2 regions of the Clostridium gasigenes genome follow, and region 1 is predicted to be linked to the other one. Evidence: a T-box and tRNA genes for the amino acid it is inferred to sense, from the RefSeq annotation. Region 1 holds a T-box; the other holds one or more tRNA genes.
What was found. A T-box is a leader RNA that pairs with one kind of tRNA and senses whether it is charged. The one in region 1 lies ahead of leuS (leucine--tRNA ligase), so its partner is inferred to be a tRNA-Leu.
Positions count from the first base shown of each region.

Region 1 (5,534 bases):
CAGAAAATTGGATGGCTATGACTAAGCTGCTATCAGAGAGGTTAGAAGAGTCTGGATATATTAAACATTATAAAGCTCTAGATGAAAAATTAGTAAGTGAAGTAATTGCAGATTTTAAAATAGTATTAGAGTAATAAGGCATAGTAAAATCAAGGACACTGGTCTATTATTTATTTGATATGCCTAAGGGTTATTCAAATAAATAGAAAGATAGTATGGTAGTCTATTTTTTTGAAAATAACTAAATAAGTAGAGACTTAATGATTAAATTAAAATCATTAAGTCTCTTTAGGGTAAATAATACAACTAAGTAAGGGAGCTTTAAAAAATTAGTAGGATTTTTAAAGCTCCCTAAGTTTATTTATATAATTTTTATTTTATAACTATATTTACAAGTCTTCCTTTTATAACTATAACCTTAACTATAGTTTTTCCTTCAGTTGAGGCTAAAACATCTTCATTTTCAAGTGAAGCAGCTTTTATGCTTTCTTCAGATAAATCAGAAGCAACGTTAATTCTAGCTTTTATTTTACCGTTAACTTGAATAGCAATTTCAACTTCATCCTTAACTAAAGCTTTAGGATCAAATACTGGCCAAGAGTGGTTAAAGATCGAATAATCAAGACCTAGTAAGTTCCATTGTTCTTCAGTAAAGTGAGGAGCAAAAGGAGCTAATATCTTTAAGAAATCTATAATAGTTTCTTTTAAGAAATCTAAATTAAGAGCATCTTCTTGAAGATATTTAGACAATGAATTTACTAGCTCCATCATTCTAGCAATGGCAGTATTGAATTGCATTTTATCAGCATCTTCACTAACTCCTTTAATTGCAGTATGCCTCCAGAAGTTTAATTCTTTTTCAGCTTTATCCATAGTAGTTTTATTGTTTTTACCACTTAAAATAGATTCTCTTGCAGTGTCTAAAGCTCTTTCAATTCTATCAACAAATCTTGAAACAGATTTAATTCCATCATCACTCCAAGCTCCGCCTTCAACATATGAGAAACCAAACATTAGGTACACTCTAAATACATCAGCACCATACTCTTTTATATAAGAGTCAGGAGAAATTGTATTTCCTTTTGATTTACTCATTTTTAAACCATCAGGTCCAAGTATTAAACCTTGGTGAGTTAATGATTTAAATGGTTCATCAAAATCTAAATAGCCCATATCACGAAGTGCTTTAGTAATAAATCTTGCATATAGAAGATGCATACAAGCATGCTCTGGTCCACCAACGTATTTATCAACTGGAAGCATTTTATTAATTAGATCACGATCAAAAGCAATCTTAGTATTTTTATTATCAGGGTATCTCATTTGGTACCATGATGAACATACAAAAGTATCTAATGTGTCACATTCTCTTTTTGAAGGAGATCCACAAGTTGGACAAGGTACATTAACAAACTCTTCACATTTTGCAAGTGGTGATTTACCATCTGGTGCAAATTCAACATTGTATGGAAGTTCTACTGGTAATTGATCTTCAGGTACTGGAACAGTTCCACATTTTTCGCAATGAATAATTGGAATTGGGGCACCCCAGTATCTTTGTCTTGAAACTAACCAATCTCTTAATCTATAGTTAACTTTAGCAGTTCCAAGAGTGTCTTCTGCTAGTTTAGCAACTACCTTTTCTTTAGCAACTTCAGTAGTTAATCCATCAAATTCAGAGGAGTTAACTAAAACGCCATATTCACAGTATGGAAGCTCGTTGTTTTTACCATTTTTACTAGTTATAACTCTTTCTATTTTTAAGTTAAACTTTTGTGCAAAGGCAAAATCTCTTTCATCATGAGCTGGAACTGCCATAACAGCACCTGTTCCATAAGTTGCAAGAACATAATCTGCAACCCAAACTGGAACTTCACGTCCATTTATAGGGTTTATAGCGTAAGAACCAGTGAAGACACCAGTTTTTTCTCTAGAAATAGATTGTCTTTCAATGTCTGTTTGTACTTTAGCAGCTTCTTTGTAAGATTCAACAGCAGCTTTATTTTCAGCAAGTGTTAAGTCATCTACTAAAGGATTTTCAGGAGCTAAAACAACATAAGTAACTCCATTTAAAGTATCAACTCTTGTAGTAAACACATCAAAGTTTATATCTGAATCTTTAACTTTAAATGTAACTTCAGCACCAGTAGATTTACCAATCCAATGCTTTTGCATAGCTACAGTTTTTTCTGGCCAATCTAAAGTATCTAATTTTTCAAGAAGTTCATCTGCATAATCAGTTATTTTTAAGAACCACTGAGTTAAATCTTTTTTAGTAACCTCAGTTGAACATCGCTCGCAAGAACCATCATGAACTTGCTCATTAGCTAAAACAGTGTTGCAAGATGGACACCAATTTACAGGAGCCTTTTTTCTATAAGCTAAACCTTTATTATAAAGTTTAACAAATAACCATTGAGTCCATTTATAATAGTCAGGGTTACATGTTACAACTTCATTTTCCCAGTTAAACATAGCACCCATTGCTCTTAATTGTTTTTCCATATTAGCAATGTTTTTAACTGTTGAATCCTTAGGATGGATACCAGTTTTAATTGCAAAATTTTCAGCAGGTAAACCAAAAGCATCAAATCCCATAGGTTGAAAAACGTTAAAACCTTGCATTTTTTTCATTCTAGCCCATGAATCTACAGGCCCATAATTAAACCAATGACCAGCGTGAAGTTGACTACCTGATGGGTAAGAAAACATTTCTAAAACATAAAGTTTTTCACCAGGATTTTCTGGATTAAATTTATAAAGATCTGTTTCATCCCATTTGTTTTGCCATTTAGTATCAATACTAGTTCCATAATTACTCATTTTTTATTCCTCCTGTTATTTAGTGAATTAATTGGTTTGACACGCAAAAAAAGCTTTCATCTCTATACAAAGAGACGAAAGCTTGTAGTTTCCGTGGTACCACTCTAATTAGAAGATTAATAATCTTCTCACTTAAAAATTTAACGATTTCCCGTACTTGCTTTTAAACAAGTAAGCTCATAGATAAGTTCCTATAATTGCAACACTGTTTTACACCAAACAACAGCTCTCTAAAGGTTACATTTTTATAGTACTACTTCTAATCAAAGCATATTATATTTAAATTATTATTTATAAGTATATCCTAAATCAACATAAGTAGTCAATAAGAAGGTATTTAAAAAGTGAAATTAGTTAATCAAATGAAATATTTTAAGTTTAACTTAGTATCCAACTTCGTCCCCAACTACTATTATTGTAAATCTTCCTGGAAATTTGGCTCCGTTATTTACGACTGATAAATAGTTGCATAATCTTCCTTTTACAAAACAATCATTACATACTCCAGTTTCTGCGCAAGGTGTTTTATGATTTATTCTTTTAGAATTTAGTATAGCTACGTTTTTTATTCTTTCTAAAGCTTCATCCATATTCTTAACTAGTTTATTTGCACCAATAACTACAATTACCTTTTTTGGGCCAAATAGCATTCCAGCAGCTCTATTACCTGAGCAATCCATGTTTACAAGTTCACCAGCCTCAGTAACTGCATTTGTACTTGTTATTAAATAATCGGCTACCATAGATTGTCTCATTATTTCAACAATATCACTAAAAGGTAAATCTTGATATCTATCATAGAAATTATAATTTCCATTTCTTATAACATTAATTAAATCCATCTCATTTAAAGTTACAGATCCACCTAATGCAACACTAGATTCTTCAGGTAGTAATTCTAATACTTTTTCTTTTGCCTCACCTATGTTGTTCACGTAAATAGCATCATATTTTTTAGCATTTAAAATAGCTACCAATTTTTTACCATCACATTCATATTTCCATTTTTTTACCTTGTCCATTTAAATCACTCCTTGAATAAATATAAGGCATAAATTTTATTTATTTTAATATTAACATAGATATCAATAGTTAGTAAACCGGTTTAAAATAAATTTCTAATCATATATAATATTAGGGATATTAATTTTGTTATTTGAGAACCTGTTATTTTAAAAAAGTAACTTAATTAAATTAATTTTTTAAAATAGCTAATATTAATGTAAGGAATTTGAAAAAATATATATAAGAATGATCTTAAATATCGTAGGAAAATAAAAAATACTCAAATAGACATAAATTTTTATTGCTAAACAATAAAAATTGGCATATTATATTTATATAGTAAATATTTAGGAGTGCTTAAAATGAATAATAAATTTAAAAGATATGAGTGGGTTATTTAATACAAGCTTTAATGCAGTTATTATAGCAACCATGATAATATTATTAATAATTCTTTTAGAAGTATTAGATAGAAGGTATTAAAATTAAAGAGGAAAATGATTTAACGGTGTAGGTGAAGAAATGAGTATAATAATAAATTTAGATGTAATGATGGCAAAAAGAAAAATGTCTTTAAATGAATTGTCAGATAGGGTTGAAATAACAATAGCGAATTTATCAAATTTAAAAATAGGAAAAGCAAAGGCTGTAAGATTTTCAACTTTAGAAAAGATATGTGAAGCTTTAAATTGTCAACCTGGAGATATTCTTGAGTATAGAAATGAGTAAAGATTATTCGATAATGAAATGCAATATTTCCCTGCTGAAATTCCTAAAGATGCAGAAAATATTGAGTTTGAAGAATGGGCTACATTTATGCAGGGGGGACTTTTTATGTGGAAAATGATTATAAAAAATAATAAAGTGAATTTAAGTATGTGTATTATATTTTTTATATTAGGGTGTTTAAATTTAATAATTAACAATAAGATGTGTAGGTTTTTTCAACTTAATAATATTGTTATAGCATTTATACCATTTTTAGTAGCAAGTATTTTATTAATGATATTCTATAAGAAGGAAATTAGAACAATTACAATGATTATTATAAATACTATAGTGATTAGCTTAAGTATAATATTATTAACAATTAATTTTGGAAAATTAATTGTTAGTGAAACATTTGATAGAAATACTGATGTTAAAAATTATCCTAGAATAAGAAAACTATATTCCGATAATGAAATGCAATATTTCCCTGCTGAAATTCCTAAAGATGCAGAAAATATTGAGTTTGAAGAATGGGCTGCATTTATGCAGGGGGGATCAGGATTATACTTATCCTATGATATTGATAGTGAAAATGAAGAGAAAATAGATGAAGAATTAAGAGGTAAAAGTAAATATGTACTTGAGAGTATTGAAGAAATTAAAATAGCTGGTGAAAATATATGCGTTTTGGCGGACAGTGAAATTTCAGAAGCTATAGATTACAAGAGTTCCCCAGAAAGTAGTGATAAATTTATAATATATATATCAGAGGCTAGGAAATCAAGTGGAGATGGTTACTGGAATCATGGAATTCAATATGGGGTAATAATAAATAAAGATAAACATAGAATAATATATTTTCATGAGTATTGGTAGATGTTATTAACTATGAAAGAATTTATTTTTGAAGAATAAGAATAAAAATGGTGAGTTTTGAAAAAAATACTGACTAATGGAATACAATAGTAGGGAATATTTAAATATAGTATAATATT
Region 1 is NZ_CP071376.1:2,149,575-2,155,108, forward strand. It holds gene J1C67_RS10085 (rRNA adenine N-6-methyltransferase family protein) at 1-134, shown strand, start outside; gene leuS (leucine--tRNA ligase) at 373-2,823, opposite strand; T-box leader at 2,891-3,099, opposite strand; gene J1C67_RS10095 (lactate utilization protein) at 3,207-3,845, opposite strand; gene J1C67_RS10100 (helix-turn-helix domain-containing protein) at 4,351-4,557, shown strand; gene J1C67_RS10105 (hypothetical protein) at 4,663-5,415, shown strand.

Region 2 (5,534 bases), 590 kb from region 1:
TTTCTTTTTTGTAAGTTCCAGCAACTGGATGTTGGAATCTTGTTGGGTTTGTTGAGTTACCAGTGATTGATACATCAACGCCCTCATGGTGCATTATAGCAACCCCTTCTCTAACGTCATCAGATCCGTAACATTTAACTGATCCTCTTGGTCCGTTTGAGTAAGCTTTTTCTCTTACGATGTTTAAGTGACCAGTTTTATAGTCAAACTTAGTTTCAACATAAGTGAATCCATTAATTCTTGAGATTATAAATGCAGCATCTTTTCCAAGACCATTTAATATAACTCTTAATGGAGATTTTCTTACTTTATTAGCTTTTTCAGCTATTTTTATAGCACCTTCAGCAGCCGCGAATGATTCGTGACCAGCTAAGAATGCGAAACATTCAGTTTCTTCTCTTAAAAGCATAGCTCCTAAGTTACCATGTCCAATACCTACTAATCTATCATCAGCAACTGAACCTGGGATACAGAAAGCTTGTAATCCTTCTCCAAGTGCAGCAGCAGCATCAGCAGCTTTTACGCAACCTTTCTTAATTGCAATGGCAGCACCTAAAGTGTAAGCCCACATAGCGTTTTCAAATGCGATTGGTTGAGTTGACTTAACGATTTCGTAAACGTCGATACCCTTTTCGTCACATACAGCCTTTGCATCTTCTAATGTTTCCATTCCGTATTGTTGTAATACTGGAGTGATTTGGTTGATTCTTCTTTCATAACTTTCAAATAATGCCATGTTTCTAGTCCTCCTTATAATATATTAGTTGTGTCTTGGATCTATAACTCTAACTGCTTCATCGAATCTTCCGTATTGGCCAGTAGCCTTTACTAAAGCTTCATTAGCTTCCATTCCCTTAGCAACGAATTCCATCATCTTACCTAAGTGAACAAATTTATAACCAATGATTTCTCCATCAGCATCTAAAGCTGTTTCTGTAATATATCCTTCAGCCATTTCTAAGTATCTTGGTCCCTTAGCAACTGTTCCGTACATAGTACCAACTTGTGATCTTAGGCCTTTACCTAAATCTTCAAGTCCAGCTCCTATTGGTAATCCATCTTCTGAGAAAGCAGTTTGAGTTCTTCCGTATACTATTTGTAGGAATAACTCTCTCATAGCTGTGTTTATTGCATCACAAACTAAATCTGTGTTTAATGCTTCTAGTATAGTTTTTCCTGGTAATATTTCTGAAGCCATAGCTGCTGAATGAGTCATTCCTGAACATCCAATAGTTTCTATTAACGCCTCTTCTATTATTCCGTCCTTAACATTTAAAGTAAGCTTACATGCTCCTTGTTGTGGCGCACACCAACCCACACCATGAGTTAATCCTGAAATATCTGTTACTTCTTTAGATTGAACCCATCTTCCTTCTACAGGAATAGGTGCTGAACCATGGTTAGGTCCCTTAGCTACAACACACATTTCTTCAACTTCTCTTGAATACATCATAAACTGATCCTCCCTAATTATGAAATAGTTATAAGCTTGTCTACTTTAACTACTAAAAGTTTGATATGTAGACATTATAACTGGGCCAAATTTAAACCCACTGGGTTAAATTGCCCCTACTCTTATAATATCAGAACTTTTCTACTGTAACAACAATTTATTATGTTTTTTTTACTTTTATATTGATATTTTTTTATCACTTGAAATTAATCTTAAAATATGTTATTATATATTCACAGGAACATGTTATGCCGACATGGCGGAACTGGCAGACGCACATGACTCAAAATCATGCGGGAAACCGTGTGGGTTCAATTCCCACTGCCGGCACCAAACAAAATAAGAAGCACTGATATTATTAACTTATACAAGTTGTAATATCGGTGCTTTTTATTTTTATCAATATCTTTATATAATGTTATTTATCTTTTTTCAAATTTCCCTTCATTTACATGGTATCAATTATAACTGTCCTCAAATTTTCGAGAATAGTCATTTAAATTAATACATCAAAAAAACAAGGCTTGAATAACTATTTCTAGCTCCCCAAACCTTATTCCTTAATTATAGATAATAAGTCATTATCCTTATCTAGTACAAACAAGACTAAGGCTCTTTGACTTATTACTTATTCTACAATTTCTAATATTAAAATATACTTACATATAGTAAAGCCCCTAATATTGCTCCAAGTATTGGTGCTACTACTGGTATCCATGCATAACCCCAATCTGAACCACCTTTATTTGGTACAGGTAATAAATAATGCATAAGTCTTGGTCCAAGGTCTCTTGCTGGGTTAATAGCATAACCTGTAGGCCCCCCTAAAGATAATCCTATAGCCCATACTAATACACCTATTACGAAGGGTTGAACTCCCTCAACAAAAGGATGTGCAGTTATTCCAAGCATTGCAAAAACAAATATAAAAGTCCCTATAAATTCAGTTGCAAAATTAAATTTTGGATTCCTTATTTCTGGAGATGTACAAAACACACCTAGTTTTGTAGCTTTGTCTTCTGTTTCTTCAAAATGATTATAATAAGAAATAAGAACTAGTCCGGCTCCTAAAAATGCTCCAACAAATTGAGCTACTAAATACATTGGTACATTTGCCCATGGAAATTTTCCAACAACTGCAAGCGCCAATGTAACTGCTGGGTTAAAGTGTGCTCCACTAACGCTTCCAAACATGTAAACTGGAACCGCTACAGCAAATGCCCATCCTGATGCAATAACTATCCAACCTGAGCTATTCCCTTTAGTTTTGTTAAGTATTACGTTTGCAACTACTGCATCGCCTAATAGTACTAATATTAAAGTTCCAAATAATTCTGCTAAAATCGTTGTCATACTCATAAGTCTTTACCATCCTTCATTTTATAAGGCACCTGAAAAAATAATAAATCAAAGTGCAATGTTTATTTTTCACCCTAGTTTATTATTTTTTTCAGATACCTAATTTCAAGTAAGGAACCCCTTTAAAACAAAGGAGTTCCTATATTTTATAATATGTTAATTTATCCAACTAGTCCTAATATTAGAACGCAGCTTTGAATATTTGCATTATTTCCTTTTCATTTCCTTTTCTTGGATTACTGAAAGAATTTCCATCTTTTAATGCCATTTTAGCCATGTATGCGAAATCTTCTTCTTTAATTCCCATTTCTTTTAAGCTTGAAGGAATTCCGATTTCTTTTGAAAGTTTAAACATAGCATCAATAGATTTTTCAGCAGCTTCCATAACTGATAACCCAGCTATGTTTTCTCCCATGAACTCAGCTATATCAGCAAATTTAGCAGGGTTTGATATTAAGTTATATCTCTCAACATGTGGAAGAAGCATAGCATTAGCTACTCCATGAGGCATATCGTATAATCCACCTAATTGGTGAGCCATAGCATGAACATATCCTAAGTTAGCATTGTTGAATGCCATACCTGCTAAGAATGAACCATATGCCATATTTTCTCTTGCTACTAAGTTTTCACCAAAAGCAACAGCTTGTCTTAAGTTATTTGATATTAATTTTATAGCTTGAATAGCAGCGGCATCTGTTACAGGGTTTGCATCTATTGATACATATGCTTCAATAGCGTGAGTTAAAGCATCCATTCCTGTAGCAGCTGTTAAACCAGCAGGTTTTTTAACCATTAACATTGGATCGTTGAATGAAACTAAAGGTAAGTTTCTCCAGCTAACTATAACATATTTAACTTTTGTTTTAGTGTTAGTTATAACACAATGTCTTGTAATTTCACTTGCTGTTCCAGCTGTAGTATTAACTGCAACTATTGGTGGAAGTGCAACTGTTAAAGTTTCTATTCCAGCATATTCATAAAGATCTCCTTCATGAGTTGCTGCAATACCAATACCTTTACCACAATCATGTGAGCTTCCTCCTCCAACTGTAACTATCATGTCACAATTTTCAGTTTGGTATACTTTTAATCCATCAGCAACATTAGTATCTTTTGGATTTGGTTCTACTCCATCATAATATGCAACTTCTATTCCTGATTCTGTTAATGACTTAACAGTTAATTCAACTGCTCCGCCTTCCATACTTCTTAAAAATTTATCTGTTACTATTAGAGCTTTTTTACCACCTAATATTTCACATCTTTCTCCAACTAATTTTACGCATCCAGCGCCCATAAAGTTAACACTTGGTACTAAATAATCATACATTCTCATTGTTAATTCCTCCTATTTTTTGTTTATTTATTTAATTTCTAATATGTAAATTAAAATTATTACCTATTAAAAGCATCTACTGCTGCTTGAGCTATGCTCATATCTTCTTCTACAGTTCCACCACTTACTCCAACTGCTCCTACAACTTGACCATCAATTATTATTGGTAGACCTCCACCAAATGGAACTATTCTGCAGTTATTTGTAAGTTGAAGCCCATAAAGGCTTTGTCCTGGTTGAACGCATCCCGCTATTTCATGGCTTCCTTGCTTTAAACATGCTGCTGTATAAGCTTTGTTTATTGCTATATCAACGCTTGTTATGAAAGCATCTTCCATTCTATGCACTAACATTAAGTTTGCCCCAGCATCTACTGCTGCAAAAATTACTGGTACATTTATGCTAGCTGCTTTTTCTTCAGCTGCTTTAGCCATTTCCTTAACTATTTCTAAACTTAATTGTTTTATTTCATTTAACTTCTTCATAATTTTATCCCCCTAAATTATTTTTCTTCTTCATATCTTGCAATAGCATATAAAAGGTCAGATAGACGATTTACATACATTTTAACCTGTTCTCGTACATACTCTTCTGTGCAAAGAGTATTAATTCTTCTTTCAGCTCTTCTAATAACAGTTCTTGCTACATGTAATACCGCAGATGTTTTATTTTTTCCTGGAGTAACAAATCCTTTAAAAGGACCTGCAAGTTCCATATATTTATCTATTAAAACTTCTACTTTCTCTATATCTTCATCTGTTATTATTTCTTTTAACTTTTTAAATCCTTTTTCATCACTAGCTAGTTCTGCACCTAATACAAATAATTTTGTTTGTATTTCTTCAAGTACTTTTCGCTCTTCATTATCTTCAATTTCAGCATAAGCTAAACCAATAAATGAATTAGCTTCATCTATAGTTCCATAGGCCTCAACCCTTAAACTATCTTTCTTCACCCTACTGCCTCCATATAAAGCAGTAGTTCCTTTATCACCAGTTTTAGTATAAATTTTCATAATATAATTACTCCTTATACTCTACTTAAAGGCAATCCCTTTTACTAATCGTCCTGCATTAGCACCTAAAGCTCTTAGAACTTTTTCTTCATCATCTAAACTAGCCGTAAACAAAGGCTCATCTTTGTTTAGCTTATTTAAAGTTAATGTTACCTTTACACTTTCATCAATACCAATTCCAACTGATAGTCTTGAATTCTGAGAAGCCACATGACTTAGTTCTTCTGATCTTAGAGAATCTTCTTTGCAGAATACCTGGCAAGGTATTCCTTCTTCTTCTATTCCCCATAAAATTTCATTGATTCTAGTTAAGTCTTCTAATTTTGAAGAATAATACAAACATATACTTGGCATGTCGTATTTTAAAT
Region 2 is NZ_CP071376.1:2,742,914-2,748,447, reverse strand. It holds gene J1C67_RS12835 (GGGtGRT protein) at 1-736, opposite strand, end outside; gene J1C67_RS12830 (iron-sulfur cluster assembly scaffold protein) at 761-1,453, opposite strand; tRNA gene J1C67_RS12825 (tRNA-Leu) at 1,704-1,786, shown strand; gene J1C67_RS12820 (MIP/aquaporin family protein) at 2,102-2,806, opposite strand; gene J1C67_RS12815 (iron-containing alcohol dehydrogenase) at 2,994-4,151, opposite strand; gene J1C67_RS12810 (GlcG/HbpS family heme-binding protein) at 4,211-4,636, opposite strand; gene J1C67_RS12805 (cob(I)yrinic acid a,c-diamide adenosyltransferase) at 4,654-5,166, opposite strand; gene J1C67_RS12800 (glycerol dehydratase reactivase beta/small subunit family protein) at 5,188-5,534, opposite strand, start outside.
Region 2: it has a tRNA-Leu gene. The T-box ahead of leuS (leucine--tRNA ligase) is inferred to sense a tRNA for this amino acid. The anticodon was not compared.